Regions from separate parts of the Flavobacterium sp. KACC 22758 genome, predicted to be linked through region 3. Evidence: riboswitches for the same ligand, from Rfam matches in the RefSeq annotation. Region 3 holds a riboswitch; each other region holds the start of a gene.
What was found. A riboswitch is a leader RNA that binds a small molecule or an ion and turns the genes downstream of it on or off. The one in region 3 is predicted to bind S-adenosylmethionine.
Positions count from the first base shown of each region.

Region 1: another riboswitch for S-adenosylmethionine. It lies ahead of PQ462_RS02470 (alpha/beta fold hydrolase); the one in region 3 lies ahead of PQ462_RS13415 (TlpA disulfide reductase family protein).
Region 2: another riboswitch for S-adenosylmethionine. It lies ahead of PQ462_RS02545 (homocysteine S-methyltransferase family protein); the one in region 3 lies ahead of PQ462_RS13415 (TlpA disulfide reductase family protein).

Region 1 is NZ_CP117878.1:553,680-564,515, reverse strand. It holds gene PQ462_RS02505 (sulfite exporter TauE/SafE family protein) at 1-400, opposite strand, end outside; gene PQ462_RS02500 (sulfite exporter TauE/SafE family protein) at 713-1,495, shown strand; gene PQ462_RS02495 (RrF2 family transcriptional regulator) at 1,577-1,987, opposite strand; gene PQ462_RS02490 (RDD family protein) at 2,120-2,620, opposite strand; gene PQ462_RS02485 (trans-sulfuration enzyme family protein) at 2,780-3,952, opposite strand; gene PQ462_RS02480 (OsmC family protein) at 4,095-4,520, opposite strand; gene thrA (bifunctional aspartate kinase/homoserine dehydrogenase I) at 4,611-7,025, opposite strand; gene PQ462_RS02470 (alpha/beta fold hydrolase) at 7,027-8,010, opposite strand; SAM riboswitch class I at 8,090-8,198, opposite strand; gene PQ462_RS02465 (hypothetical protein) at 8,388-8,579, opposite strand; gene PQ462_RS02460 (aspartate kinase) at 9,125-10,213, opposite strand; gene PQ462_RS02455 (O-acetylhomoserine aminocarboxypropyltransferase/cysteine synthase family protein) at 10,324-10,836, opposite strand, start outside.
Region 2 is NZ_CP117878.1:569,061-579,896, forward strand. It holds gene PQ462_RS02525 (HEPN domain-containing protein) at 1-1,267, shown strand, start outside; gene cobA (uroporphyrinogen-III C-methyltransferase) at 1,260-2,033, shown strand; gene PQ462_RS02535 (precorrin-2 dehydrogenase/sirohydrochlorin ferrochelatase family protein) at 2,194-2,775, shown strand; gene PQ462_RS02540 (NAD(P)/FAD-dependent oxidoreductase) at 2,873-3,925, shown strand; SAM riboswitch class I at 4,436-4,552, shown strand; gene PQ462_RS02545 (homocysteine S-methyltransferase family protein) at 4,907-5,911, shown strand; gene PQ462_RS02550 (hypothetical protein) at 5,940-6,398, shown strand; gene metH (methionine synthase) at 6,651-9,326, shown strand; gene metF (methylenetetrahydrofolate reductase [NAD(P)H]) at 9,404-10,360, shown strand; gene PQ462_RS02565 (class I SAM-dependent methyltransferase) at 10,541-10,836, shown strand, end outside.
Region 3 is NZ_CP117878.1:3,125,143-3,135,978, reverse strand. It holds gene PQ462_RS13460 (helix-turn-helix domain-containing protein) at 1-606, opposite strand, end outside; gene PQ462_RS13455 (oxidoreductase) at 887-1,765, opposite strand; gene PQ462_RS13450 (DoxX family protein) at 1,985-2,386, opposite strand; gene PQ462_RS13445 (Crp/Fnr family transcriptional regulator) at 2,557-3,129, shown strand; gene PQ462_RS13440 (YceI family protein) at 3,490-4,044, shown strand; gene PQ462_RS13435 (tautomerase family protein) at 4,050-4,268, shown strand; gene PQ462_RS13430 (SDR family NAD(P)-dependent oxidoreductase) at 4,273-5,007, shown strand; gene PQ462_RS13425 (nuclear transport factor 2 family protein) at 5,008-5,457, shown strand; gene PQ462_RS13420 (NAD(P)H-dependent flavin oxidoreductase) at 5,474-6,559, shown strand; SAM riboswitch class I at 6,831-6,931, shown strand; gene PQ462_RS13415 (TlpA disulfide reductase family protein) at 7,168-8,157, shown strand; gene PQ462_RS13410 (aminotransferase class V-fold PLP-dependent enzyme) at 8,348-9,820, shown strand; gene PQ462_RS13405 (winged helix-turn-helix transcriptional regulator) at 10,068-10,445, opposite strand; gene PQ462_RS13400 (NADP-dependent oxidoreductase) at 10,538-10,836, shown strand, end outside.

The DNA.
Region 1 (10,836 bases), 2.6 Mb from region 3:
AACCTAAAACTCCCGGAATCAATAAATGCTTTACCAGTTTTTTATTGATGTTCCCAAAACGATGGTGAGAAAGTGCCGATGCGCCCGTTGTAAACATTTCAGAAACGTGAACTGCGGTACTGCTCATAACCGGCGGTACTCCATAAGCCAATAAAAATGAGGTTGAAGTTGCTCCATATCCCATTCCCAGTGTTCCGTCTACCAATTGAGCAAAAACTCCAATGGCAAAAAACACTAAAAATTCCTGATTGAATCCTGCTACAAATCCGTCCCAGGAAAATTCAGCGTGATGCTTGTATATTAAAGTGAATAATAAACCTACTAGTAAAACAACAGGAATTCCAATCCAAAGCTTCTCTTTAAAAGAGGCTGTATTATTTATTTTCAGTTCTTTCTCCATATTAAAAAGTTTAAATTTGCTTCAAAAAACCATTACCCTATCGGGTTAATAGATTACTTTGCAAAAATACTACTTATTTCTAAATTACAAAGCAATATTATTATTTTTTTGAGCCCTCAATTAGTCATTCATTACATTCTAAAAGAGAGTATTAAGAATTATGCAGTATAATTTCACAAATAATGCCGTATTGCAGGATATTTCAACAATTTAGACGTCAAAAATATTTGGTAATTAAATACATTTTCTAATCTCTATAAAATCGATAGGATTATTGTAAAATTATTGTATTTTAGCCCCAAACTTTTATTTATGGATTTTCAAATAGGTCTTGTAATTGCAGGATTAGCCGTTGGTTTTATTGTTGGACTGACCGGAGTTGGCGGCGGTTCCTTAATGACTCCAATTTTATTATACTTCAACATTCCGCCAACAACCGCTGTAGGAACTGATTTATTATATGCCGCATTTACTAAAGCAGGAGGCGTTTTTGTTCACAATAAAAAAGGAAACATAAACTGGAAAATTACAGGCTGGCTTACTCTTGGCAGCGTTCCAGCAGCTTTAGTTACTTTATGGATTTTAAACAGTATTAAAACTGATATTGAAACAATAAATCGTGTTATTAAATATAGTTTGGGCTGGGCTTTATTGTTCACATCAATCGCTATTATATTTAAAAATAAAATTTTAAAATATTCTCAAAAACATGCCGGAGATAAATTTCACAGTGAAAGTACCACACAAAACATGCTCACGATTGCAATTGGAGTTTTACTAGGCGCAACTGTAACTTTAACTTCTATTGGAGCAGGAGCTTTAGGAACTGTAACTTTATTTTTCCTTTATCCATTACTGCCAACACCTCGTTTAGTTGGAACTGAGATTGCACATGCTGTTCCTCTCACATTGGTTGCCGGAATTGGTCATGCTTCAATGGGAAATTTAGACATAGCTTTATTAGGACAACTATTAATGGGATCTCTTCCCGGAATCTATATGGGAAGCATGTTAAGCGGTAAAGTGCCAGATCAATTCCTTAGAAACGCCATAGCCGTAATGCTTTTTATGGCTGGATATAAATTGATTTTTTAAACTAAAATTTCGTAAAAAATAAGAAAGACCATTTCAAAATTTATGAAAATGGTCTTTTTTATTTTTAAATTATAATTAAGCTTAAAAAGCAATATCTGCTAAAGAATTACTTTCTAATATTTTGAGTGTATTATCACGAACTTCTGTCATTAAACGCCTTGCCGCACAAGTAGATTCGTCATCGCAGTCGTCGCATTTTTCGTAGAAATTATGACTTGCACATGGAAGCAGCGCAATTGGACCTTCTAAAATACGATATACTTTAGCCATACTAATATCTTTCGGGTCTTTAATTAAATAGTAACCACCGCCTTTTCCTTTTTTGGCACCAAGAAATCCTGAATTTCGAAGTAATAATAAAATACTTTCCAGAAATTTAATCGAAATATGTTCACTTTTGGCGATTTCGGCAATTTGTACAGGTTCGTTATTTTCTCTCCTGGCTAAATATGTAAGGGCTTTAATTCCGTATTTTGTCTTCTTTGAAAGCATTTTTATATTTTAAATGAGACTGTAAATTTTAGATTTTTTCTAAAACAAACAAACTTCATATTTTTCTGCAACAAAAATAGGCTTTTTAAATGAGAATAATAACAGATCAATAGTTAAATTCTACTAAATCTATCAAATTACTTCTTTGTTCCCTATTAAATTAAATTCATGAAATATTTTAATTTCTTCATCCAGTTCTTTTTTATTAACCACATACGTATGAGAAATAGAATCGTGCCAGCCTCGTGAACCCCCTAAAAAAGTAAATGCATCAAACGGTATAAAACGACATAAATTTCTTTTAAAAATAGTTCCAAAGTCAGGTTTTTGACCGTTTTCATCAACTACAATAGTTCCGGTAATAAATTTCCCTATTGATCTTGAAAATAAGCCTTCCATCATCAAATAATAAATTAGTGAAATAAGAATAGCAATAACATTCCATCCAAAATCTCCCATATTATCCATCCATACTCCAATTTGTGTAAATCCTAAACCTATTAAAATTCCCAAAAAAAGGGCTGTTATCACGAAAAGAATTATAAAAGCAAAAAGATCTATAATATAATTTAAAAACCGCGCTCCAACTGAAGCTAATAGTTTATCATCAAGAATATAAGTTGATTGATTCATGGGTATATGGTTAATTTTGATCGCATTAGTTTTTCTTCAGAAACAAAAATATAATTTTTACTCAAGTATCCCTCAAAAAGAATGACGATTTTTAACAGTAATAAATTTACAGTCAAAAATCGTCACTAATATAATTTGAATTCTTAAATCGAAGATGACTTATCCAAGCGCTTGTTTTAAATCGGCAATTACATCTTCTACGGTTTCTAAACCTACAGAAACACGAACAAGACCTTGTGTGATTCCAACTGCCAATTGATCTTCTTCTGATAATTTACTGTGAGTTGTTGATGCCGGATGCGTTACGATTGTTCTTGTATCTCCAATATTAGCAGATAATGAGCAAAGTTCGATTGAATTCAGGAATTTTCTTCCAGCTTCGATACCACCTTTAATTTCAAATGCAATAATGTTTCCACCCGCTTTCATTTGCTTTTTAGCAATTTCATATTGTGGATGCGATTTTAAGAAAGGATATTTTACGCTGTTTACATTTGGATGACTTTCTAAAAATTCAGCTACTTTTAAAGCATTTTCGCAGTGTCTGTCTACACGAACGGCCAAAGTTTCTAAACTTTTTGAAAGAACCCAGGCATTAAATGGTGATAAAGCCGGTCCTGTATTTCTAGAAAACAAATAAATCTGTCTGATTAAATCGGCATTTCCAACTGTTACCCCGCCTAAAACGCGACCTTGTCCGTCGATTAATTTTGTAGCAGAATGAATTACTAAATGTGCTCCAAATTTAATTGGCTGCTGTAAGTATGGCGTTGCAAAACAGTTGTCGATAATTAAAATCAAGTTGTGTTTTTTGGCAATATTTCCCAACAATTCTAAATCGATAACATCTACTCCGGGATTTGTTGGAGATTCGGCGTATAAAATTTTAGTGTTTGGCTTGATGAAACTTTCGATTGTTTCCGGTTTATTAATTTCGAAATAAGAAGTTTCGATATTCCATTTCGGAAAATAAGTCATAAACAAAGCGTGAGTAGAACCAAAAACACTGCTTGCAGAAACGATATGATCGCCTGAATTCAATAAGCCCGCAAAAGTAGAATATACCGCAGCCATTCCTGTTGCGAATGCATAACCAGATTCAGCTCCTTCCATTTTGCAGATTTTCTCCACAAACTCAGTTGTGTTTGGATTGCTGAAACGGCTGTAAATATTTCTTTCTTTTTCTTCTGTAAAAGAAGCTCTCATATCTTCGGCATCTTCAAAAACAAAGCTTGACGACAGGTACAAAGGCACCGAATGTTCTAAATATTGTGATCTTTCTAATTGTGTTCTAATGGCTTGTGTCTCAAAACCAAATTCTTCTGTATTCATTGTGTGTTGTTTTTTTGTTTTTTGTTTCAAGTTTAAAGTTTCAGGTTTCAAGTTTTAAAAACTGAAATCTAAACTAAAACAAGTCAATTATTTATGCGCAATCTGAGCATTTTCTGATTATCTAATTGACTAATTATCTAATTTATAAAGCTTCGTTGTTCAAGACAACTTTGTATTTAATTGTTGCTGTTGGTTCAACTGTTTTGGCAACTGAACAGTATTTTTCAAAAGAAAGCTGCGCCGCTTTTTTTGCTTTTTCCGGGTTAATTTCTCCTTCTAAATAGAAAACCACATCGATTTCTTTAAAAGGTTTTGCTTCTTCAATCTGCACTCGTGTTCCTTCAACCTCAGCGTTAAAAGAAGTGATTTCCTGGCGCTGTTTCTTTAAAATCGAAATCATATCAATAGCGCTGCATCCTGCAACCCCCATTAACACTAATTCCATTGGACTTGCACCTAAATCGCTTCCGCCAAATTCAGCTCTGCTGTCAACGTCAACTATGTGTCCGCGTTCATTTTTTACTTTAAAATGAAATGCGTCATTTACTCTGTTAAGTGTTACTTTCATTGTGTTGTTATTTTTTTGTTTTGTTTGAATTCAAATCTTAAATCTATCCCGATAGCTATCGGGACTAAAATCTGCAATCTAAAATTCTAATTACCCTTTATCAGATAATCTCAAAATATCTCCGAAAACCCCTCTTGCTGTTACGGCAGAACCTGCACCGGCTCCTTGAATAACGATTGGACGATCTCCATAAGATTCTGTATAAATTTCGAAGAAAGAATCAGATCCTTTTAATCCGCCTAAAGCTGTATCTGAAGGCACTGAAACTAATTTTACTTCTAAATTTCCTTTGTCATTCTGCAAATCTCCAGACAATTCACCAATATATCTTAATACGTGATTTGGCTGTTGATCTGCTTTTATTTTAGCATAAATTGGATCAAATTCTTTTAATTTAGTCAAGAAATCGGCAGCGCTTCCTTCACGTAAGTGCTCCGGAATTAAATTTTGAATTGAAATTTCTTCAAACTCATTTTGTAAATCTAATTCTCTTGCCAGGATCAATAATTTTCTTCCCACATCATTTCCGCATAAATCTTCACGCGGATCTGGTTCTGTATATCCGTTATCAATTGCTTCCTGCAGAATTTCGCTGAACGGAGCATCTTTTGCAGAAAAATTATTGAATAAATAACTTAATGTTCCTGAGAAAACCCCCTTAATTTTTGTAATGTTTTCTCCTGAAAGGTGAAGCAGTTTAATTGTATCAATTAACGGTAATCCAGCTCCAACATTGGTTTCGTACAAATAATTCTTTTGGTTTTCTGCCAAAGCTTTTCTTAATTCTTTATAGAAACCATACGTTAAAGTATTAGCGACTTTATTTGACGAAATCAAGTCGAAACTGCTTTCTACCAGTGTAACATAATTTTCTACAAATGAAGCACTCGCTGTATTATCAACTGCAATTAAGTTCTCTAAATGGTATTCATTTGCATAATCAATAATGTCCTGAATCGTATATGATTCGCCTTTTGTTTCAATGTCGTTTTTCCAGCTTGAAGTTACGCCATTTTTATTTAAAAGCAGTTTTTTAGAGTTTGCGATAGCAAAAACATTCAGCTTAATATCTTTTCGTTTTTCGATTGCAGAAGCCGATTCTAAAATTTGATTAATTAAAGTTCCACCCACTAATCCGTGACCGAAAATCGCAATGTTGATTTTTTTAGAAACTCCAAAAATCTCTCCGTGAATTACGTTTAAGGCTTTGTTTAATTCTTCTTTTTTAACAACCAAACTCACATTTTTACCAGTAACGGTATTGTTGAATAAAATTGGAACTATTTTATTTTTAATTAAAGCTGTATAGGGTTTATGGAATGTACTTAAATCCTGCCCAATAATTGAAATTACCGAAACATTATCAGTCACTGTAATCTGGTTTACATCTTTAGAATAAAAGTCATTTTCGAACTCTTTTTCTAATTCAACCATTGCAAGAGTTGCTTTGTCTTTAGCCACAACTAATCCAATTCCTCTTTCAGAAGAACCTTGCGAGATGATGCTTACGCTGATGTTATGATCGCCCATAACTTTAAAAATTCGGGCATCAACTCCGGCTTTTCCGAGTAATCCTCGTCCTTCAAGATTTACAAGAGATACATTTTCTAAGACAGAAAGGGTTTTAATTCCTTCTTTTGCAGAATTTGAAGTGATTAAAGTTCCGTGATTTTCGTGATTGAATGTATTTAAAATACGAAGGGGAATATTTTTTTCTAATAAAGGAATTATCGTTTTGGCATGCAGAATAGTTGCTCCAAAATTAGCTAATTCATTTGCCTCATTAAACGATAAGAATTCGATTTTTTTAGCATCGGCAACTAAATCTGGATTTGCTGTATAGATTCCGTCAACGTGTGTAAAGTTTTGAAGTTCTTCTGCATCCAGATAATTAGCAATTAACGAAGCGGTGTAATTGCTTCCGTTTCTTCCTAAAGTTGTGGTGTCGTTGTTGTTGTTTGAACCAATAAAACCGGTAACGATATTTACTGTTTCACCATTATGAAGTTTGAAATAATTGATGACGTTTTTCTTTGAAAGCTGTTCTAAAGGCTGAGCATCACCAAATTTAGAATCTGTTTTCAACAATTCTCTTGTATCAACAAAATTGGCAGGTATTCCTTTTTCAACTAAAATTGAAGTCAATAATTTAGCCGAAAGCAATTCGCCTTTTGACAAAATCTGATCTTTAATTTTATTGCTGTAATCACCAATAAGGCTTACTCCTTCAAATAATTTATCTAAAATATTGAATTCCTCAGATAAATCTACCTGCGGATAATCTGAAGTCTGGTATGCTTTAAAACTTTCTAATAAAGGCTTATAATTACCGTTTTTAGCAGCAATTCTTAAGATATCTTCTAATTCATCTGTCGCATTTCCTCGGGCAGAAACGACTACGGCAATTTGCTCGCCTTGATTTACTTTATCTGAAATGATTGAAACTACTTTGTTAAGTCCTTCTCCGTTTGATAATGATTTACCTCCAAATTTTAATACTTTCATTTTATTTTGCTATTGTTTCTGCCTTAAAAATATCGGCAAGTAAATGATCTAATTGTTTGTACTCGATTAAAAAAGCGTCATGTCCGTGAACCGAATCAATCTCGCTGTAAAAAACATTGTTTTTAAATTTCTTTAATTCATTGTAGGTTTCCAGATTTTCTTTTGGTGTAAAAAACAAATCTGAATTGATAGCCACGATATGAATCGCAGCATTTGATTTAGATATTAACGTTTCGAAATCTTCACTATTTCTGGTAATATCGATGGTTTTAAGCAATTGGTTCATCAATTTATAAGATGACAACTGGTATCGCTGCTGTAATTTTTTGCCATGATGTGCCAGCCAGCTTTCGATATTAAAAATCAAAAGATCCTGATTGATGGTTCGCTGAAATTTTTCTTTGAATGATTCCGGAGAACGGTAACATAACATAGCGTGTATTCTGGCATCTTCGATTGGTCTCGAAGAATTGTTTAGAATTTGTTCTTGCAGGAAACAGTTGGCAATCATCCAGTCAGTCGATTTCCAATCTGTTGCAATAGGAATTAAATGTTCTGTAATGCTGGGTTCCAGAGCCAGAATTTCCCAAGCGATTCCTCCGCCGACAGAACCGCCTATTATGGCAAAAACTTTTTCAATATGCAGTGCTTTTAACCCTTTGATGAAGATTTTGGCAATATCTCTGGTTGTAAAATCCTGATAATTTTCGATTATAAACGAATCGGTTCCGTTTCCGGGAACATTAAACGCCAAAACGGTATATTGATTGGTATCGATAGTTTTGGCTTCGCCGATTAGATCACTCCACCAGCCATTTTCGCCGGTAACATGTGCGTTTCCAGTTAAGGCATGATTAACCAAAACAATTGGAGCTGTATATAACGGTTTTCCGGAAAGTGTAAAACTTAACGGTAACGATTGATACAGTGCACCACTTTCGGTGATGAAATCTTGAATTATAATGGGACTTGGTATATTTTCCAATTTCAAATCTTTTTACTTTTTGATTTGTATGTGGAAATATTAGAAAGAAAGTCTAGAGTTGAAACTAAAAAAATTCTTGTTGTTATCTTTCCACGTTTGGGCGTGGTAGAATGCAGCACCTTCTTCGAATTAACGAAGGGTTGCTAAGGATTCATCGGGTCTAATCCCTCCTCCTTTCTTTATAACATTTCAATACGTTTTTGAACTTAACGGTGCAAATTAACTACTAATTTCTTAAACTAACAAATTTTATCGATACTGATTATTCAATTTCTTAAACATAATTCAATCAGAAACTATTGTACGCACAAAATTACCGAACGTTATGCCCAGTAATGTTATGCAGGTTTCAGCCCTGTATGATGGTACTTTTCAACTTAGATGAAAAGCGTTTCATTTTCTTTAGAATACATCAAAAACAATAATGAATTTGGTGCTTTTTTTACCGCTTTTTTATCTGTTTCAGTTATTCCGAAACTTGGGTGGATCAATTCATTTATTGGCGGCGGATTGTTTCTTTCAGTTTTTGTACTTCTGAATTTTTTTCTTAAGTAGTTAATTGCGCTCATGATGTTTAAGTTTATGTTAGTTATTTTTTAATCTTTATGTTTACTTTAATTCTTTGTTATGATGCTAAATGGAATAAAAAAACCCTTTTGGATTTTTAATACCAAAAGGGTCTAAGTTTTATACAACTTATATATACTTTTAGTATCAACAGACGCATACACAAATACGTGCGACATTGAACATCTTGTTCATCTGTAGGGACTTATTCATTTGTGATTTGACTGTTATTTTTAAAAAATCTTGCATTTAGTATTTTTTATAAACTTTTTTGATGTGATTAAAATCTAAAAAGTGTTTTTGTCTATTTTAACAATTATTACTGCTTTTTTAACAGTTCTAACTTGTCTTACAAATTTGCGAATATTTTTTTAATATTGCAAGTTATAAAAGCTTATTTTTTCTTAAAAAACGTTAAAAAACAGCTTTTTATCGTTAAAAAACATCTTACAAAATTACAATTTGAATTAAAGAAGGTTAAATCTTACAAAAAAATATCTAACTTTCTGTTTCAATCTTTCAAAGAACTATCTAATATTGAAAACCACTAAAGCCAGACTGCTTCTTTATTTTTTATTTTTTCTGCAACTTTTAGAATATCGGTTATTAAACCTCTCGAAATTGCCTGTTTGCATGGTGATGCACTTTGAAGCACAATTGGAGTATTAGCATATGATTGTGTGTAAATTTCGAAAATAGAGTCTGAACCTTTTAACTGGCCAATTGCTGATGTTACAGGTTCTGATACTAATTTTACTTCCAGCGTATTTTTCTCGACATCAAATTCTCCAATATATCGTAAGACGTGATTGTCTTTTTGGGTTATTTTGGCAATTTTAAATGATTTATCAATAGCATCTTTATTCAGTATTCCATTTTTTTCTAAGTGTTCTTCTCTTATGAAAGGATGAATTTTTATATCTGAAAATTCGAATTCTTTTCCTATTTCTCTCGTCAGGATCAATAGTTTTCTGGCAGTATCATTTCCAGACAGATCTTCTTTAAATGTAGAACGCATTAATCCGAGCAGACTGGCATCTTTTAAAATAGAGGAAAAAGAGTTTTCTTCGGCCGAAAAACGATTAAATACATAACTCAGGTTATCTGAAAACACACCTCGTATTTTGGTTATTTTTTCTCCTGAATAATACAAATCCCTTAATGTCTGCAAAACCGGAAATCCTGTATCTACGGAGGTTTCATACAAGAACTCTTTGTCGTATTTTTTTAGATTTTCCCTAATTTTTTTATAGAGATCAATTGGGAGCGTATTGGCTTTTTTGTTTACAGCCACGATATTGAATCCGTTTTCGATTAAAGTATTATAATGACCAATCAATTCGTCGCTGGCAGTGGCATCAACGGCAATAAGATTTTCGAATTCGTTTTCTTTTGCAAATTCAATAATATCTTCGACTCTAAACGGTACAGCCAATTCTCTAAAATTGGTTTCCCAGGCATATCCAACGCCTTCTTTCTCGAAAAAGGCTACTGTAGAATTGGTAATGATAGGGAAATGAAAATCGACATTTTTGCTTTGCAGAAAAAACTCCTGACTTTCGATAATCTGATTGATTAATGTGCTTCCTATATTTCCTATTCCAAATAGGATGATATTTATTTTAAGCTTTGACATAATTTTAATTTTTAAAATATATCTGTATGATGATTTTCTTTTCATAAAAAATCACCTCTAGCAGAACTCACGCTGCTAAAGGCAATTTTTCAAACAAAAAACAAAAAAACCTAATTCTTATTGATGCTGTACTGCGATTGGGTTACGCTTTCAAAAACCGCTTGTAAGTCGGCAATTAAATCTTCAACATCTTCTATTCCAACAGAAAGTCGGACTAAATCTTTTGATACTCCTGTAGCCAATTGGTCTTCTTCAGACAATTGCTGGTGAGTAGTGCTTGCAGGGTGAATAATAAGCGATTTTGTGTCGCCAATATTGGCCAAAAGTGAGAATAACTTCGTTTCGTCTACTACTTTTTTAGCAGCGTCAAAACCTCCTTTTAATCCAAAAGTTATAATACCGCTTTGTCCTTCCGGAAGGTATTCTTTGGCTAAATCATAATATTTATTTGATTTCAAACCTGGATAATTTACCCAGACTACCTCATCTTGTTTTTCTAACCATTCGGCCAGAACCAAAGCATTTCCACTGTGTTTTTTAATTCGGATTGGAAGCGTTTCTAATCCCTGAATTATCTGAAAAGCATTAAACGGACTCAAAGCAGCTCCGAAATCTCGTAATCC
Region 2 (10,836 bases), 2.6 Mb from region 3:
CATCGCTTTTGAAACATACGAAATTGATACAACCGCTTTTGACGGACCAATTCCAGAACCGTTATTAGAAGTTCCGCAAGTTACAATCGAAGATACAGAAGCTTATGAAGCTTGGAAAAATTCGAATGTAATTAAGCAGAAACAAGACGGTTATTATGCTATCGGGATCAAAGTTTTATTAGGAGATTTTTATACTGATAAAGCCAGATTATTAGCCGCTTTAATTAAAAACTACGCAGCAAATGAATTACGTTTTTCATTGCGTCAAAATATTGTAATACGTCACGTAAAAGAAGAGAATTTACCATTCTTTTACCAAGAATTAGCCAAATTGGATTTTGTTCAATTAGGATATAATTCAGTTGGAGATATTACGGCATGTCCGGGTACTGATACTTGCAACTTGGGGATTGCAAGTAGTACCGGTATTGCAGAAGAATTAGAAAGAGTTTTAACGGCAGAATATCCTCAGTATTTAAACAACCGCGAAATCGAAATTAAAATTTCAGGCTGTATGAATGCTTGCGGACAACACAATATGTCTGCAATTGGATTCCAAGGAATGTCTATCAACTCAGGAAAACTAGTAGCTCCGGCTTTACAGGTTTTGCTTGGTGGAGGAAGATTAGGAAACGGAGCTGGACGTTTTGCTGATAAAGTAATCAAAGTGCCTAGCCGTAGAGGTCCAGATGCATTGCGTACGATCTTAAATGATTTTGATGCGAATGGAAGCGGACAAAAATTCCTTGATTATTATGATGCAAAAGGAGAAAAATATTTCTACGAAATCTTAAAACCTTACGCAGATGTAACCAATTTAACAGAAGCAGATTTTGTGGATTGGGGTAATGCAGACAATTACGTAAAAGCAGTTGGAGTTGGAGAATGCGCCGGAGTTGTGATCGATTTAGTGGCGACATTATTGTTTGAAGCTAAAGAAAAATTGATTTTGGCTCAGGAATCTTTCGACGAGAAAAAATGGTCAGATGCAATTTACCATGCTTACGCAGGATTTGTAAACGGTGCAAAAGCATTATTATTGGCAGAAAACCAAAAAACAAATCACCACGCAGGAATTGTAGACTTGTTTGATACTGTTTTCATTGACACGAACAAAATCGAATTAAACTCAACTTTTAAAGATTTGGTTTATCAAATCAATAAAAATGAACCATCTGAAGCTTTCGCTAAAGATTATATTGCACAAGCAACAGTTTTCTTTGACAAAATCGAAACTTTCAGAGCACAGGAATTAGCAAATGCATAATATAAAACCCAAAATAACTTTAGTCGGTGCAGGTCCGGGCGATCCCGATTTACTTACGCTAAAAGCTGTAAAAGCATTGGCTGAAGCAAATGTGGTTTTATACGACGCTTTGGCCAACGAAGTAATTCTGGACTACGCGCCTAAAAATGCAATTCGAATTTTTGTTGGAAAAAGAATCGGAAATCATGCTTATACGCAGGATCAAATCAATCAGTTGATTGTGGATAATGCACTGACTTACGGAAACGTAGTTCGATTAAAAGGCGGTGATCCATTTATTTTTGGAAGAGGTGGTGAAGAAGTGGAATTTGCAGAAAGTTTCGGAATCGAAACCATTGTTGTTCCAGGAATTTCATCTGTAGTTGCAGTTCCTGCAAGTCAGGGAATTTCAATAACAAAAAGAGGCGTTTCAGAAAGCTTTTGGGCCATTACGGGAACAACATCAGATAGAAAATTATCTTCAGATGTAGCTTTGGCTGCACAATCTTCTGCAACAGTTGTAATCTTGATGGGAATGCACAAATTGCCTCAAATCATCGATTTGTTTCAAAAAGAAGATAAAGGAAATTTACCCGTTGCGATCATCCAAAACGGAACAACAACAGAAGAAAAAGTTGGAGTTGGAACAGTAGATTCAATTTTAGAAGTTGTAAAAGAAAAAGAATTAGGTTCGCCAGCCATTATTGTTTTCGGCGAGGTTGTCCGCGAAAGCAATAAACTAAAAGGATTTTACGAAGAATTTCTATCAAAAGAAGAAATTCGTTAGAATTATGTTCCGTTAGGAACATCTCATCGGTAGAAAAAAAATGTTTTCACATTAATAATGTTCCGTTAGGAACATATGATTAACACCGATTTTGCAGCGTCAGGTTTTAACCCGAAGTTTGCATTATTAATTGTTCCGTTAGGAACAACATATTGGTAACATGGAACAAAACGAATTATATCCGATATTTTTAAAGCTTCACAATTTAAATGTACTAATTGTAGGCGGAGGAAATGTAGGTCTGGAAAAGCTTTCTTTCTTGCTAAAGTCAAGTCCGAATGCAAATGTTGAGGTAGTGGCAAAAGAATTTCATTTAGAAATAAAAGTTCTGGCCGAGAAACATCCTTCGATTAAATTGACGGAATCGAAGTTCAAAAAGAAAATGCTCAAAAAACGTCACATGGTAATTGCCTGTACAGACGATTTGAAAGTAAATAAAAAGGTTTACGATTTAGCAAGAAAACGCTATTTGATTTGCAATATAGCCGACACACCAGATTTATGTGATTATTATTTGGGTGGAATCGTAACAAAAGGAAATGTCAAAATTGCTATTTCTACTAACGGAAAATCGCCAACAACGGCAAAAAGATTGCGTGAATTTTTTGAAGAAGTAATTCCAGAAGATATCAACCAAATGGTTGAGAATCTGAACGAATATCGAAAAACCTTAAAAGGCAATTTTGAAGAAAAGGTTAAAAGAATGAATGAGATTACCTCTTCATTAAAAAATAAAGAGTAAAAAGGTTTCGGAAAGAAATTAATGATAAAAATCATTGAAAGTACAAGGATTTATTCGTTTCTTTGCGTTATTAAGAATGATTATAAACAACAACATAATGATTAAAACAGATATACTTATAATTGGAGCAGGCCCAACAGGTTTATTTGCCGTATTTGAGGCAGGATTGTTAAAATTAAAATGCCACATTTTAGATGCTCTTCCACAACCAGGAGGACAGCTATCAGAGTTATATCCAAAAAAACCAATTTATGATATTCCTGGATTTCCAGAAGTATTAGCAGGAGATTTAGTTGATGGATTAATGGAGCAAATCAAACAATTTGAACCAGGTTTTACTTTAGGAGAACGTGCTGAAACAGTTGAAAAGCAAGAAGACGGAACTTTCATTGTAACATCAAACAAAGGAACTAAATTTCACGCGCCAGTTATTGCAATCGCTGGAGGTTTAGGAAGTTTCGAGCCTCGTAAACCACTTATCGAAGATATCGAGTTTTATGAAGATAAAGGAGTAAAATACTTCATTAAAAATCCTGAGAAATTCAGAGACAAAAGAGTGGTAATTGCAGGAGGAGGAGATTCAGCATTAGACTGGAGTATCTTCTTGGCAAATGTGGCTTCAGAAGTAACTTTAATCCACAGAAGAAACGAATTTAGAGGAGCTTTAGATTCTGTAGAAAAAGTACAGGAATTAAAATCAGCTGGAAAAATCAAATTAATCACTCCAGCAGAAGTTATCGGAATCAATGGTGCTGAGCACGTTGAGTCACTAGATATCGAAGAAAACGGCGCACATCGTAAAATCGACTGCGATTATTTCATTCCACTTTTCGGATTAACGCCAAAATTAGGTCCAATTGGAGACTGGGGATTAGAAATCGAGAAAAATGCAATTAAAGTAAACAATGCATTAGATTACCAGACAAACATTCCGGGAATCTTCGCAATTGGAGACGTAAATACATACCCAGGAAAATTAAAGTTAATCCTTTGTGGTTTCCACGAAGCAACTTTAATGTGCCAAGCTGCATACGGAATCATCAATCCAGGTAAAAAATACGTATTGAAATATACAACAGTTTCAGGAGTAGACGGTTTCGACGGAACTCGTAAAGAAGCGCCAAAAGCGGTTGTGAAAGCGATTGTTTAAGTTGCTAAGATTCTTAGTTTCTAAGACACTAAGATTTTATATATGAAGCTCAAACTTTAAAAAAGTTTGAGCTTTTTTTTATAAAACATATTCAAACATAGCCAGTGGTTTCAACCACTGGAACACAACGTATAGACACAACGCACAATCAATTTACATGATAACAAAACAAAACGGATTATCACAATACGTTCCCCGTGGTTGAAACCACGGGCTATATTAGAAAAACAGGTTTAGCTTTTTTATTAATCCCAGAGGGATGACATATTTATAGAAAAGAAATTATTCGTTTGGGCAAGAGCTCCAGCGGAGCGAAATATATATCGCTCCGCTGGAGCTTTTATGTTCTGATGATTGTTTTTCTATAAATATTATGCTCCTCCGGAGCTAAAATTATATAAAAGAAAAACCTTAGAACCTTAGCGCCTAAGTCCCTCAGAACCTTAGAAAAAAAACATTTGCAAATCGAAACCCTATTTCATACCTTTGCACTGTTCTTAAAATTATTGTCAGTTATCACGAAAGGCGGAGGGATAGACCCGATGAAACCTTAGCAACCCTTTATCATAAAGAAGGTGCTAAATTCTACTTTGTACGACATTTTCCAGTATTAAAGATAGATAACACAAATACATACTCGTATTTCTCAAAACTTTTCTCGATAACATATAATATTTACTGAAACAGATTCTGTATCAGGAGCGAATCATTGGCGCATTTTTGCAGTCAGTAGTTCCCGCTTTACGTTGCAATCATTTTGCTTTTTAAAGGAAAAAGCAAAATAATTTCCACTTCAATCGGGGCTAATGAGCCAGCAATACTGCACTTTTGGAATTAATGTAAAAAAAATATCGAAGATTAAACCCGACAGGTTTTCAAAACCTGTTGGGTTTAAAAGAACCTTCACAATCATAATAAAAAAACTTAGCATCTTAGTCCCGATAGCTATCGGGATAATCTCAGAAGCTAAAAAAAGAAGCCATGGCAATAACAATTCAAGAAGCAATAAAAAAAAATATCCTAATCCTTGACGGAGCAATGGGAACAATGCTGCAGCGCTATAATTTCTCAGAAGAAGATTTCAGAGGAGAGCGTTTCAAAGATTTCCCGCATCCATTAAAAGGAAACAACGATTTACTATCCCTAACACAACCACAAGCGATCCGCGATGTTCATGCCGCTTATTTTGAAGCAGGTGCTGACATTGTAGAAACCAATACCTTCTCAGGAACGACAATCGGTATGGCCGATTATCACATGGAAGATTTGGTTTACGAGTTAAACTACGAATCGGCAAAAATCGCCAGACAAGTTGCGGATGAGTTTACTGCTAAAAATCCAGAAAAACCACGTTTTGTAGCGGGTTCAATTGGGCCGACAAACCGTACAGCAAGTATGTCGCCAGATGTAAACGATCCGGGTTATAGAGCTGTAACATTTGACGATTTGCGAATTGCATACAAACAACAAGCAGAAGCATTAATGGATGGGGGATGCGATTTACTTTTAGTAGAAACAATCTTCGATACATTAAATGCAAAAGCCGCACTTTTTGCAATCGAAGAAGTAAAAGAAGAACGCAACATCGATATTCCAATCATGGTTTCAGGAACGATTACAGATGCTTCAGGAAGAACACTTTCTGGACAAACTGTAGAAGCGTTTTTGATTTCAGTTTCGCATATTCCGTTATTAAGTGTAGGATTTAATTGCGCTCTTGGAGCCGATTTGTTGAAACCGTATTTAAAAACATTAGCGCATAACACAAGCTTTAATGTGTCGGCACATCCAAACGCAGGTTTACCAAATGCTTTCGGACAATATGACGAAACACCAGAACAGACTCAGGTATTCATTAAAGAGTATTTAGAAGATAATTTAATCAATATCATCGGAGGTTGTTGCGGAACAACGCCAGATCATATTCGACTAATTGCTGAGGTTGCGAAGGATTATAAGCCAAGAGTTGCGCCGGTTATTGAATAATTTAGAAAATTTTGTACAAATAAAAATTATGCTAAAAACAAGTAAAATTCTTTTGATTTTTATTTTACTTAATTTTTGTTCTTGTGATAAATTAGATACAAGAGAACTGATTGTTAAAAATAGTTCTGATAAAATAATATATAGTATTCTATCCGAAAATGATAGTATGAATGATTCAAGCTTTTATTATGAATATCAAGATGATTTTAATGAAAGTAAAAGAGGAGATTATGATGCTCCATTTGTTTTCGAGGAAATCATGAGCGGAAAAATGATTGCTAATAGCGATAGACCGAGATATTGGAATAATTATTTTCAAAGATTAGAAGACAAAAAAGCAAGGTTATTTATAGTAGAAAAGGATAGTGTAGATAAATATGGTTGGAAAACAATATTTGCTAAAAATATTTACAGTAAAAAATATTTTATCACTCTTGATAAATTGGATAGCCTTAACTGGCAAATTGAATATAAAGGGGATAATTGAGAGAATTTCTTATGAAACCGAATTTGCGTGAGGGATAGAAGCGGTTAGCCCACAGCCTGACGAAGGAAGAGCGAGGACTAATAGCGGATAGCCCGGCCCGGAGGGACACGCCCAAAATAAGGTTGAAGAATAAACACATAATCCTAAAATAGTTTTTAGGATTTGAAATATTAGAATGAGATTGCTTCGTTCATCGCAAAGACAAGCAAAAAGTAAATTAAATGTTCTGTAGGAACAATGGATTGGTAGAAAATGACAGAAAAAAGAAGAGACCTTGTATTATCAGGATTAGAACCGTTGATTATTACGCCCGAAAGTGTTTTCGTGAATGTTGGCGAGCGTACGAATGTAACAGGTTCAAGAAAATTCTTGAGATTAATCAAGGAAGAGAAATATGACGAGGCGCTTGATATTGCAAGACAGCAGGTAGAAGGCGGAGCACAGATCATCGATATTAATATGGATGAGGGAATGCTTGACGGTGTTACTGCAATGACTAAATTTTTGAATTTAATTGCTGCAGAACCAGATATTTCGAGAGTGCCGATTATGATCGACAGTTCGAAATGGGAAATCATTGAAGCAGGTCTAAAAGTAGTACAAGGAAAAAGCGTTGTAAACTCGATTTCGTTAAAAGAAGGAGAAGAAGCCTTTATTCACCACGCTAAATTAATCAAACGTTACGGAGCAGCTGCTATTGTAATGGCATTTGACGAAGTGGGTCAGGCCGATAATTACGATCGTAGAGTGGAAATCTGTAAGCGTTCGTATGATATTTTGGTTAACAAAGTAGGATTCCCTCCGCAGGATATTATTTTCGATTTGAATATTTTCCCAGTTGCAACAGGAATGGAAGAACACCGCCTGAATGCTCTGGACTTTTTTAGAGGAACAAAATGGGTTCGGGAGAATCTTCCGCATGCACATATTAGTGGTGGAGTAAGTAACGTTTCGTTTTCTTTTAGAGGAAACGATACCGTTCGTGAAGCGATGCACTCGGTGTTTTTGTACCACGCAATTAAAAACGGAATGACGATGGGAATCGTTAATCCGGAGATGTTGACGATTTACGATGACATTCCGAAAGATTTATTAGAACACGTTGAAGACGTAATTTTAGATAGACGCGACGATGCTACGGAACGACTTTTAGATTTTGCAGAAAATGTAAAAGGCGAAGCAAAAAGCGATGAAAAAGTAGTTCAGGAATGGCGTTTTGGAACCGTTCAAGAGCGTATTACACACTCATTGGTAAAAGGAATTGATGCTTTTATTGAAGAAGATGTTGAAGAAGCGCGTTTGGCTGCAACGAAACCAATTGAAGTTATCGAAATCAATTTGATGACAGGAATGAATGTGGTTGGAGATTTATTCGGAAGCGGAAAAATGTTCCTGCCTCAGGTGGTGAAATCGGCTCGTGTAATGAAAAAAGCCGTGGCTTATTTATTACCTTTTATCGAAGAAAGCAAACAAGCCGGAGACAAACAAGGAAACGGAAAAATCCTGATGGCGACTGTAAAAGGCGATGTTCACGATATTGGTAAAAACATCGTTTCGGTAGTTTTAGCTTGTAACAATTATGAGATTGTAGATCTTGGTGTTATGGTTCCTCCAGAAAAAATCATTGCAGCGGCAATTGAACACGAAGTAGATATTATTGGATTAAGCGGATTGATTACACCTTCGCTTGACGAAATGGTGTACTTGGCCAAAGAATTAGACAAACAAGATATTAAAATCCCGATTATGATTGGCGGGGCAACTACTTCTCGCGCGCACACCGCGGTGAAAATTGCGCCTCAATACAGAGAAACTGTAATTCACGTAAACGATGCTTCGAGAGCTGTTACTGTTGCAGGAAATCTGTTAGATCATAACCGAAAAATATATGCAGCAGATATTCGTGCAGAATACGATTCTTTTAGAGAAACATTCTTAAATCGTTCGAGAGATAAAAACTTCCTGACGATTGAAGATGCCCGTAAAAACAAATTGCCATTGGACTGGAGCGAATATACTCCAGTTAAACCAAAAGTAATTGGTGCACAAACGATTGAAATAGAACTAGATGTTTTGGTTCCGTATATCGACTGGACGCCATTTTTTCAGACTTGGGAATTGTACGGAAAATATCCTGCGATTCTAACGGATGAAGTTGTGGGTAAAGAAGCGACATCTGTTTTTAACGATGCTCAGGCAATGCTGAAAGTAATTTTGGCTGAGAAAAAACTAAAAGCAAAGGGTATTTACGGAATTTTCCCTGCGAATCAGGTAAATGATGACGATATCGAATTGCGCGATGAAAATGGAAAAGTTTTAGAGAAATTCTTAACGCTTCGTCAGCAGTCGCAAAAAACAAAAGGTGCTCCAAACATTGCTTTAGCCGATTTTATTCTTCCAAAAGACAGTGGCGTAACCGATTATATGGGAGCTTTCTGTGTAACAACAGGTTTTGGTGTAGACGAATGGGCAGCAGAATACGAAAAGAATTTAGATGATTACAATTCAATCATGGTTAAAGCCCTTGCAGATCGTTTTGCGGAGGCTTTCGCCGAATATCTTCACGAGCGAGTACGTAAAGATTTCTGGGGTTATGATGCCGATGAATCTTTAACCAACGAAGAATTGATTAAAGAAAATTATAAAGGAATTCGTCCTGCTCCGGGTTATCCAGCTTGTCCAGATCACTTAGAGAAACCAACAATCTGGAAGCTTTTAGATGTTGAAAAACAAATAGGAGTGAAACTAACAGAAAGCATGGCTATGTGGCCGGCTTCGTCAGTTTCAGGATACTATTTCGGAAATCCAAAAAGCCGCTATTTCGGACTAGGAAAAATAAAAGAGGATCAGGTTACAGATTACGCCAAACGCCGAAATGTACCGCTTGATTACGCAATGAAATGGTTAAACCCTAATATAGCAGATTAAATTAGTCTAAAGTCAAAAGTCTTAAAGTCCGAAAGGAAAGACTTTCGACTTTCGACTTTCAAACTTTAAGACTTAAAATGAAAGTAACAGAACATATAGAAAACGCCAAAGGAAAAACATTATTCTCATTTGAAATTATTCCGCCTCAAAAGGGGAAAAGTATTCAGGAATTATACGATAATATTGATCCGTTAATGGAGTTTAATCCACCGTTTATTGATGTAACGACTTCACGTGAGGAGTATATTTACATAGATAAAGGTAACGGACTTTTGGATAAAAAACTGACTCGTATGCGTCCTGGAACGCTTGGAATCTGCGCTTCTATAAAACATAAATATAATGTAGATACGGTTCCGCATTTGCTTTGCGGTGGTTTTACAAAAGAAGAAACCGAATACATGCTGGTTGACTGTCATTATTTAGGAATTAACAACGTAATGGCGCTTCGCGGCGATGCAATGAAAGATGAACAATCTTTTGTGCCAAAAGCTGGCGGTAACCACTATGCAATTGATTTGGTTAAACAAATTAAAGATCTAAACTGCGGGCAATATCTGCACGAAGTAATAGATGCTGATAACAAAGCAGATTTCTGTATTGGTGTTGCCGGTTATCCGGAAAAACATTTAGAATCACCATCTTTACAATCAGATTTAAAAAGATTAAAAGAAAAAGTAGATGCAGGAGCTGATTATGTGGTAACACAAATGTTTTTTGATAATTCGAAATATTTTGCTTTTGTAGAAAAAGCAAGAGAAATGGGGATCACAATTCCTATTATTCCTGGAATTAAACCAATTGCTGTTCAAAGACATTTACAAGTTTTGCCGCAGATTTTCAGAATCGATTTGCCAGAAGATTTAATCGATGCTGTAGATAAATGCAAAAACAATGCTGAAATCAAACAAGTCGGAATCGAATGGGCGATTCAGCAGTCATTAGAATTAAAAGCCGCAGGAGTTCCATTTTTACACTATTATTCAATGGGTAAATCTGAGAATATTCGCCAGATTGCAAGTCAGGTTTTTTAGTTTTTTTTACCATTAAGAGATTAAGTTCATAAAGCCAGGCCTTAATTTTCTTTTTACCATTTAGAATTAAGCTCATCAAGTTTAGCTTAATTTTCTTAATGTCTTAATGGTGAAAATTCCCGAAATGACAAGAAAGCTTGGAATTTGGTATTTTTAAATTGGAATTTAATTTAAAAGATTATGAAACAAGAAGAACTACAAGCCATAGCCTCTCAATTAAAACATCCATCGGGAGAAAAAGGAATCGAAATGGGCAATATGATGAACGAAACGAACATCAACATGACCAAACATTCGATTCAGAATTTAAATATTTCAAACGAAAACAGAATTCTGGAACTAGGCCACGGAAACGCAGGCCACGTAGAATTTTTGTTTGAACAAGCCAAAAATCTAAAATACTACGGACTGGAAATGTCAGAATTGATGTTTCAGGAAGCGCGTCAGATCAATAGAAATTTTGTTTCTCAAAAACA
Region 3 (10,836 bases):
AAGACTTCTTCCGGTTAAATACGCAAAACGATCTAATTGTACGTTAAAATGGAAATTCTTTTTCATAAACGCTTCCAGGTCAATTTTTCCGGGTTCGTTAAAATCAAAAAGAATATCTTTTAATTCCGGATTGCATTGCAGTAAAATAGTAATAGCTTCATTTACTTTTAAAGCCTGAAGTTCTTCGGTAATTAATTGGTCTTCGTTTATGTACGGAATCAGCGAATTCATATAGCTTTTTAATAACGGTACTTCTTTTAAATGAAGAACCATTTCAGTTTCCGGGCTTTTAATCAAACTCGTTTTTTGATTGTATTGAATAGAATAATCACGAAGCGCTTCCTGATTGAGATAAATCGAAATAGACTGAAAAGCTGTATTAGGATCCGGTTGTTTAATGAATTTTATGAGCTGATTTCTTCTAATGAATCTAAAATCACCAGGATTGAAAACATATTCTTTACTACCGTTATTAAGAGTCAGTACTCCCGAAATCTGAAAACTCAAAACATGCTGTGAGGCAAACTGTTCGCCTTCTCTGTTTTGTGTGTAATAGCAGGAATAAGCAATTGGCGAGGTTTTCTGATTTATTTTTGAATCGTTCATATCACAAATTTATAAAAAATCAAGCAGTACTAAATAATATTAATACGGCTTGATTTTGTTTTGATTAAAGGTTAGCAAATATTTTTAAACACATCCCGAAGCTTCGGGACCATAGATTATATTCTAAATAAAAGATGTTTGAAAAAATCTAGATTTTCACACATAGCTTTGTGAAAAAGTAATAGTCTATGTTTGTTTAAACAAGTGAAACGCCTTTATAGACAATGAAAAACTATGTTCCTATGTGTTTAAAAAAATATGCGTTAACTATTGATAATGCTTATTTCTTACCAGTATACCATTTTCCCTGAGCTGTATCAAAAAAACTTCCAGAATCTTCATGATCTGTAGACAAACTTACATTCATCCATTTTTCCATTTCTTCTGTCCTGTTTTGATCAGCGTGTTGTAAAATTCCAATTGCCTCACTTCCTAATACAAGGTGTACAGGCGGATTTGGGTGCGAAGCCAAATCAACCATAACTTTTGCTGCTTTTTCTGGATCACCAACGGGAACAAAATTCCCCCCTTTAAAGAAATCCGTACGCTGTTTTACCATTTCATAACCTTCAATATCTTCAGCATATGTCATTGATGCGCCAGCCCAATCAGTACGGAAACCGCCTGGTTCAACACTGGTTACAAAAATTCCTAGAGGCGCAGCTTCTTTGGCTAAAGCCTCTGTAAAGCCTCCAAGACCAAATTTCGCTGCCTGATACATTGTTAATCCCGGATTTCCAACACGTCCGCCAACAGAGCTGATTTGTAAAATACGTCCTGATTTTTGTTTACGCATAAAAGGTAAAACGGCACGGGTAATTTCAATTGGCGCATATAAATTAGTTTCTAACTGACTGCGAACCTGCTCGCTTGTGTAAGCTTCTGCAGCACCAATAATTCCGAATCCTGCATTGTTAACCAAAACGTCGATTCTTCCAAAATGTTCAATAGCTTTATTTACTGCCTGATGTACTTCATCATAATTGGTAACATCTAATTTTAAAGGCAGAATCTGATCCTGAAATTTTTCTTTTAAATCATTTAACTGATTAATGTCTCGTGCAGTTGCTGCAACTTTGTCACCGCTTTCTAAAACTGCCTCAGTAAGATTACGACCTAATCCTCGAGAGCTTCCTGTAATAAACCATATTTTGTTCATTGTAATTGTGTTTTTAAATTCATTACAAATTTACGTCGGGAAGGAAGGTTGTTGCTTTGTTGAAAAGCTCAATTTTATTTGTTTTAAAGCTCAGAAAAAAAGTGACATAGGTTCAAAGAGACAGAGGTACAAAGTTTTGAAATGTGATAACAAAAAAGAATCTCGCAATCCCGATAGCTATCGGGATTGCGAGATTAAAATATGCGGTACTTCAGAATCTTAATTTTCCTCAGAAACTCTTGCTGTATAAGTTACGCTGTATAATTTTCTAAACATGATATAAGTAACACTCACCATTACAAAGGCAATAATGGCATCAATAGTTGCAGGGAAACCTAAGACAACCAGTTTTGAAAAGAAAGCGAAGATGATGTCAAAAAATACGCCCGCAAATACCCATTCTTTTAATCGTAATAATTTGTTAGGAATTAATAAGGTGATAACTCCGGAAACTTTCATAACACCCAGAATGTAAATAAAATGTGCAGGATAACCTAAAAGTTGTGTGATTTCCCAAACTAATTTGTTTGTTGTCAATTCAAAAAATCCGCTGGCTCCAAACCATAAAGAAGTTAAAATAATTCCTGTCCAATAAATAATTTTTGTTGTTTTTGCATTCATGATTTTAAATTTTAAGTTGTTAAACAGGACAAAATTGCGTCAACGACAGGCGATTTCATATTGGTATTTTGGTGAAACGGACAAATTGAAATGCGAAATAGACAATCGATAAGTTCATTTGATTTTATAACTTTACAAATGACTTTCAAATCAAAAAGGCGACATTTAAAATGCAGGCTAAAACACTTTTACAAGAGCATATCACTAAAACAGCTTCGCTTAATCAAGAAGAATTTGATTATTTCTTTTCGCATTTCAAATCTTTGACTTTTAAAAAAGGACAAACGATTATCAGCGAAGGCGATAAAGTCGATTGTGAATATTTTGTCATTTCTGGCTGTTTAAAAGCTTTTTTTATAAATGATGAAATCAAAATGTACATTCTTCAGTTTGCCATGCCAACCTGGTGGACATCTGATTATAATGCACTTTATAACCAAACTCCCGCACAAATAAATGTAGACTGTATTACAGATGCCGAAGTACTGTGTTTATCCAGCACCGATCGGGAAAAACTCTGTGCAGAATTTCATCAAATAGAACATTTCTTTCGCTGGAGAACCAATAAAGGGTATATTGCTTCTCAAAAACGCCTTTTATCATTTATGAATAATAATGTAAAAACGCGTTATGAAGAACTTTTGGCTTTATATCCGCAATTGTACAATTTGGTGCCAAAACATTTAATTGCTTCTTATTTAGGAGTTTCCAGAGAAACCTTAAGCCGGCTTCATAATTCTTAGCTTTTTTAGCCACAGATTCCACAGATTAAAATGATTTTTTTAAGCAGATTTGTTTTCAAGTAGATTTTGTTGATTTGAGCAGATTCTATTTGAATTTGCGTTGTAAAACATAGCCCGTGGTTTCAACCACGGGAATTTAGATTGGGACTATACATTGTGTCCCTGCGGTTGAAACCGCAGGGAATGTTTTAAATTAGGTGTCATAATGTTTTAATTCTACATCTATATAAAAAAACTTAGAACCTTAGCAGCTTAGTATCTTAGAACCTTTTAAACCTAAAAAAACGAATGTGATCTACATCACGTAACCCATTTCTATAACCGCCGTTCCTTTGTATTGTACTTTTAAATACAATAAAAATGGAAACAACAAATTTTAATATCGTAAGCTCAAACAGCAGCGTAGAATGGACTGGCAGAAAAGTTACCGGTGCTCATAATGGTACAATTGGTATCAAAAAAGGTAATTTCATCTTTAATGATGGAAAAATAAAAGGAGGAAACATTATTATCGATACAACCTCTATCAAAATTCTCGATGTTACAGATGCGGCAACAAATGCTCAGTTTGCAGGACATTTGGCTTCAGATGATTTTTTCTCTATCGAAAAATTCCCAACTGCTTCTTTTGATGTTTTAAGTGTAAAAGAAATATCAAACACTGTTTATTACCTGGAAGGAAACCTGACCATAAAAGATATTACACATCTTGTGGGTTTTGAAGCTGAAATAAAAAACAGCAGTAATAGCATTTCACTTGCAGGGAAATTAATTATCGATCGTACAAAATACGATATCAAATTTCGTTCAGGAAATTTCTTCAAAGATTTGGGAGACACTTTAATCTACAATGACTTTGAGCTTGATTTTAATATCAATGCCGAAGCCGTTTTTTCAGGACAATCTAAAAACTAATTATCATGCCTTACGTAAAAATCGAATTGACCCGCGAAGGAGTAACACGCGGGCAAAAACAAGAATTAATCAGCGGTATTACCAATTTGATTACAGAAGTATTAAATAAAGATCCGCATTTAACCCATGTTGTAATTCAGGAAATAGAACTCGACGATTGGGGTTATGCAGGAGAACAAGTATCAGTATTAAGAGAAAAAGGCATTACAGCCGATAAAAAATAAAATCATGAAAAAACAAACTATAATCGTTACCGGAGCAGCTTCGGGAATTGGAAAAGGAATCGCTAAATATTTTTTAGACAAAGGGGATAATGTTGTAATCAATTCGCTAACAGAAAGCGCATTAGAAAAAACGTTCAATGAATTTGGTGCAGGCGATAATCTGGCAAAATTTGCCGGAGATGTAAGCGACAAAAAAACAGGAGAACAACTGGTTAGAATTGCTTTAGAAAAATTTGGTTCTGTAGATGTATTAATCAATAATGCCGGAATTTTTGCCAGTAAACCATTTTTAGAAGTAGACGAGGCGTATTTAGATACCTTTCTAAAAACCAATTTAAAAGGAACTTATTTCACAACTCAATCTGTTATTCCGCAAATGCTTAAACAGCAGGGAGGCGTGGTAATTAATATCGGAACACCATTGGTAAATCATGGTTTAGGCGGATGGCCCGCTTCGGCACCTATTTCAAGTAAAGGAGCAATTCATGCCTTGACGATTCAGTTAGCGGCCGAATTTGGAAAACAAAATATTCGTGTCAATACCGTTGCTCCGGGTGTAATTCGTACGCCAATGCATGGTGACAATGCTGATCAGAGTGCCGGACTGCATTTATTAAACAGAGTAGGAGAGACCGATGATGTTTCTGAAATGGTTTACACTGTTGCCAAAAGTAATTTTATTACCGGAGCCATTATTAATGTTGACGGCGGAAAAGGTGCAGGACACAATTTAAATTAAATGAAAACGATTTTATTAACTGCTTTTATGCTCTGGAATTTTCAGGGCATAAAAGCTCAAAATACAATTAAAATGGAAAATCAAATAGAAATTCAGGCTATTACAGATGCCATAGAAAATTATTATTTTAAAGGCATTTATGAAGGTGATGAAATACTTTTAGGAAGTATTTTTCAACCCGGAACATTCCTGTTTGGGGATGTAAATGGGCAGCCTTATTTTAAAACAGTCGATTTGTATCTGGATGGTGTTAAAAACCGACAAAGTCCAAAGGATTCCGGTAAGCCGTTTAAAGGAGAAATTCTGCATATAAGCGTTGTAAATTCTATTGCTGTGGCCGAATTAAATGTTAAAATGTATGACTTTAATTATCGGGATTTTTTATCTTTCCATAAGATTAACGGCCGATGGCTGATTGTTAACAAAATGCTGACTGATACCAGCAGATAATTTAAATCTTGAAGCAATGTGGTACAATACAAAAGCTAAAGAACTCTTAGGAATTGATTATCCAATTTTACAAGGACCTTTTGGAGGCAATTTATCTACTGTAGAATTAACAGCTGCAGTTTCTAATGCAGGCGGATTAGGCGGTTATGGAGCTTATACAATGAGTCCGCAGGAAATTTTCGACATTGATAAACAGTTAAAAGCAGCCACAAATAAACCCTATAATATCAATCTTTTGGTTTCAGACCACGATATTACCGAAGGCGGTTTAACCGATGAACAGTTTGAGAAAACAAAAGCCGTTTTTAAACCGTATTATGATGAAGCTGGAATCGCACTTCCGGAAAAACCAGCTCCATTTCAATCTAGATTTGAAAATCAGCTGCAGGTTATTTTAGACGTTAAGCCAAAAGTTTTCAGTTTTATGTTTGGCGTTCCCTCAGATGATGTTTTAGAACAATGCCGAAGATCAGGAATTGTAACGGTTGGAGCAGCAACAACTCTTGATGAAGCTGTTTTTTTGGACAGCAAAGGCGTTGATATGATTATTGCTTCTGGTTTTGAAGCAGGCGGACATCGTCCTTCTTTTTTAGATAAATCTGAAGCTTCTTTAACCGGAACTTTTGTTCTATTGCAGTTAATGCGCGAAAAAATAAAAACACCCATAATTGCAGCCGGCGGCATTGCTGATGGAAAAGGAATTGCAGCAGCTTTAACTTTAGGAGCAAGTGCTGCCCAGATAGGAACCGCTTTTTTAGCTACAAACGAATCTAATGCACTGCCAATTCACAGAGAAATGCTGTTTTCTGATGCTGCAAAATACACCACACTTTCACGCGCTTACACAGGAAGACTCGGACGCGGGATTACAAGCCGGCTTGCTAAAGATATAATGGGAAAAGAATCAGATATTCTGCCTTTTCCATTACAGACTACTTTTATTGCTCCACTGCGAAAAGCAGCGCTGGATAAACAAAAATGGGATATGATATTATTTTGGGGCGGTCAGATTTCTCCAATTTTAAAACATACTAAAGCTTCTGTTTTGATGAATGCTTTGATTGAAGAAACTACAGCTTATTTTGATGGATTAAAATCATAATTCTAAATACAAACTCATTTCATAACCGAAATGAGTTTTTTTTATGTCTTATAAAAACAAGCTAATCAAGCATATTGGGATTGATGTATGAATTTCCATTATAAAATTGATGCATCTTTTAAGTTTATATTTTGGCATAATTAGTTTAAATACAGTGATTTATATTTTGTTGAATAACACTTTTTTAATAAAAATGAAAAAAACTTATCTTATACTTGACTAATTTGGTAGAATTAGTATATATTTGTATCACAGAAAAATTATATAATGATACTTATCCAGAAAGACTGAGGGAATAGGCCCAATGAAGTCTTAGCAACCTGTTGCCGAATAAGGTGCTAAATCCTTCCGCTATAAGCGGGCAGATAAGAAAGATTTCCTCAAAATCTGAATAAGTTCATCCATTAAAATTTATTAAAATGAAAACAGAATCAATTTTATACGCCGGTTATGAGCTTTTGAATATAATTTTAGAAGAAAATAGTCTGGCCGTTTTTCGAATGTAAAAACACGAATTCTCTCTTAAACCTTCTTTTTAAAATACAATCTGCTGATGGTTTTTTCATCGGCCTGAAACCCTTTTGTCTAATCTAAAAACTAAAAATAAAATGAAAAAAATACTATTAGGTTTTGCTTTGTTTCTTGGAGCTGTTCAAACTCAGGCTCAGGAAAGTAATTTACAATTAAAAGGAACTGTTGTCGATACCGTTGCACAATACGTTTACTTACAGAAATTTCACAATAAAATGTTTACCACAATAGATTCAGTAAAAGTAAAAGACGGAAATTTTAGTTTTAAAACAAAAGTAAAAACGCCTGAATTATACGGATTAAGTGTAAACACAGAAAGTTCGCCTTTGTATGTTTTCCTTGAAAAAGAACCAATTACAGTAAAGCTGAGTCCGAAGAAATATTATACAGCTTCTGTCGTTGAGGGTTCAGCTTCTCAGGATTTATTCGAAACCTATAAAAAGAGCAAAGATCCAGAAATCAGCAAATTTATAACTGAACATCCAAAATCTATTGTTTCTGCTTATGTCTTATACAGAAATTGGTCGTACAGATTAACACCTGAGCAGATTACACAAAATATTGCCCTGCTGGATAAAAGTCTTCAAAATACCACTTACGTGAAAGAATTAAAAGAACTGGCTGTTGTTTTAGACGGATTAGCAGTAGGTAAAAAAGCCCCAGATTTTACAGCCAATGATCCTAACGGAAAGCCAGTTCGTCTTTATGATAATTTAAAAGGTTACACTTTAGTCGATTTTTGGGCTTCATGGTGCGGTCCATGCCGAAGAGAAAATCCAAATATCGTAGCCGCTTACAAAGAATTTCATGACAAAGGATTCAATATTGTGGGAATCTCATTAGATAAAAAGAAAGAAAACTGGATTAAAGGAATTCAGGACGATAATTTAACCTGGACACATGTTTCTGATTTACTTTTCTGGAACAGTGCCGTTGCTAAATTGTACGGTGTAAGAGCTATTCCGGGAAACTATTTAGTAGATTCTAAAGGAATAATCGTAGCGAAAAATCTGCACGGAGAAGAATTACAATCTACACTTAAATCACTTTTAGTGCAGGCAAATTAATTTATTTAAACACATAGAAACATAGTTTTTCTTTATGTATAAAGGCGTTTCACTTGTTTTAATAAACATAGCTATGTGTGAAAATCCAGATTTTTTCAAATATCTATTATTTAGAATATAATCTATGTTTCTATGTTTTTAAAAAAGATTCAATCAATAATAAATTTAGTTAATTAAAATGATAAAGGAAATGAATGCTATTGAGCCAACAACAAAACCAACAGAGTCTGAATGTTACTTTTCTAAGTTTAGAGAAAATACAGTAGGAATTGATCATACTTTCGAATCGGTTTACGGAGAACAAAATCTGATATATGCTGACTGGGTTGCCAGTGGAAGGCTGTATATCCCGATCGAAGATATAATGCTCAACAAAATAGGTCCAATGATTGCCAATACGCATTCACTTTCAAGTCAAACAGGAAAAACGTCCACGTATGCGTATCAGTATGCAAGAGATATTATTAAAAAATCGGTTAACGCTAATGAATCAGATGTTTTGATAACAACCGGAAGCGGTATGACCGCTGCTTTATCGAAACTGCAGCGTATTATGGCTTTGCGAACAAAATCAGACCAGGACAGACCTGTCGTTTTTATCACGCACATGGAGCATCATTCCAATCAGGTTTCGTGGTATGAAACAAATGCCGAAGTTGTGATTTTACCGCCTGATGAAAATAATTTAGTTGATCCGAAGGTGCTTTCTGAGGAAATCAAAAAATATGCAGACAGAAGCTTAAAAATAGGTTCATTTACGGCCTGTTCGAATGTTACGGGAATTATTACGCCTTATCATGAATTAGCTAAAATCATGCACCAAAACGGCGGACTTTGTTTTGTAGATTTTGCAGCTTCGGCACCGTATGTCAAAATTGATATGCATCCAAAAGATCCAGAACAGCAATTAGATGCAATTTTCTTTTCGCCTCATAAATTTTTGGGCGGACCCGGAACCTGCGGTATTTTAGTTTTTAATGAAAAATTATATCAATCTGATTTTCCAGATAATCCAGGCGGGGGAAATGTAAAATGGACCAATCCATTAGGGAAATATTGTTACAGCGATGTAATAGAAGTGAGGGAAGATGGCGGGACTCCGGGGTTTCTGCAGGTTATAAGAACTGCTTTGGCTTTAGAATTAAAACAACAAATGGGAGTTGACAAAATCAAAAAGAGAGAAAAAGAACTGCTTGACCTTTGTTTTTCGAGACTTCAAAAAATACAGGGATTATCCATTTTAGGCGATTTAACCACAGAAAGAATTGGCTGTGTTTCTTTTGTAATCGAAGATATTCATTACAATTTAATTGTAAGACTTTTAAATGACCGTTTCGGAATTCAGGTTCGCGGCGGCTGGTCTTGCGCAAGTACCTATGCGCATTATTTGTTCAACATCAATGAAAAAAGATCGGCTGAAATTACAAATGAGTTGTTACAGCGAAATCAATCTAATAAACCGGGCTGGGTGCGTTTATCGCTGCATCCGATTATGACAAATGAAGCGCTTTTTTATATCTGTGATGCAATCGAGAAAATAGCTTCGAATTATAAAAAATGGCAGAAAGATTATGAATATAATCCGGTTTCAAATGAATTTGAAAATCCTGAAATAAAAGAAAATATAGCAGAAGAAGTAAACGAATGGTTTAAGTTAGTGTAAGTATAGTTAGTTAAGTTTTAAACCCGACAGGTTTTCAAAAACCTGTCGGGTTTATAATGAGTAATATTCCGTAGGAATATCTCGCTTGTAGAAAAATGGTATCGTTTTGTGTTATGTCCTGTAAGGACATTTGTTTGATTGAATTTGGCATTTACGTCATTCATCAAACGTTCCTATGGAACGTATAATCAAAATTCAATTTTTGTTCTACCGACCAAACATTCCCAACGGAATGTTTTTTTTAGAATTATTTAAGCGATTCGATAATCTTTTCCCGGTGTGCCAATCCCCAGTTAACTAAGGTTTCTGTAACCGGAAGTACCGATTTTCCATATTCGGTAATAGCATAAATTACGGTTGCGGGTTTGGTATCTTGTTCGGTTCTTGTAATAAGAAGATTAGTTTCAAGTTCTTTAAGTTCCTTGCTGAGCATTTTAGCCGAAATACCGTCAATTTCACGCTGCATTTTTTTAAAATGAATAACCTGATGAGTTCGGTTAGTTAAAAATCTTAGAATCATCAATTTCCATTTTCCGCCTAAAACGTCAAGACTGTCACGCATTGCCATAAGTTCTTCAGAACAATTGGCTTCCCGAAGTACTCCGTTATCATTAATTTTTGCCATACTAGTTTCTCTTTGGTAACCGGTTACCTTGGGTTAACCCATAACAAAAATAAAGTATTACAGCGATACTTTTGTAAACTAAAACGATAAAAATGAAAGCAGTTATATTACAGGAAAACCGAGAATTTAAGCTCGAAACAGTGGTAATTCCACAGCCAGAACCCAATCAGATTCAGGTAAAGATTGCAGCTTCAGGATTTAATCCAATTGATTATCAAATGACTGAAAATGAATCTGAAAGAAAACTGATTCATTCACCAATTCTGGGACGTGAATTTTCAGGAATAATTACAGCAATTGGTACAGAAGTAACAGAATTTAAAATTGGAGATGCCGTTTTCTGCGGTTCAGGCAGTATGGGATCTAATGGAACTTATGCCGAATACATTTG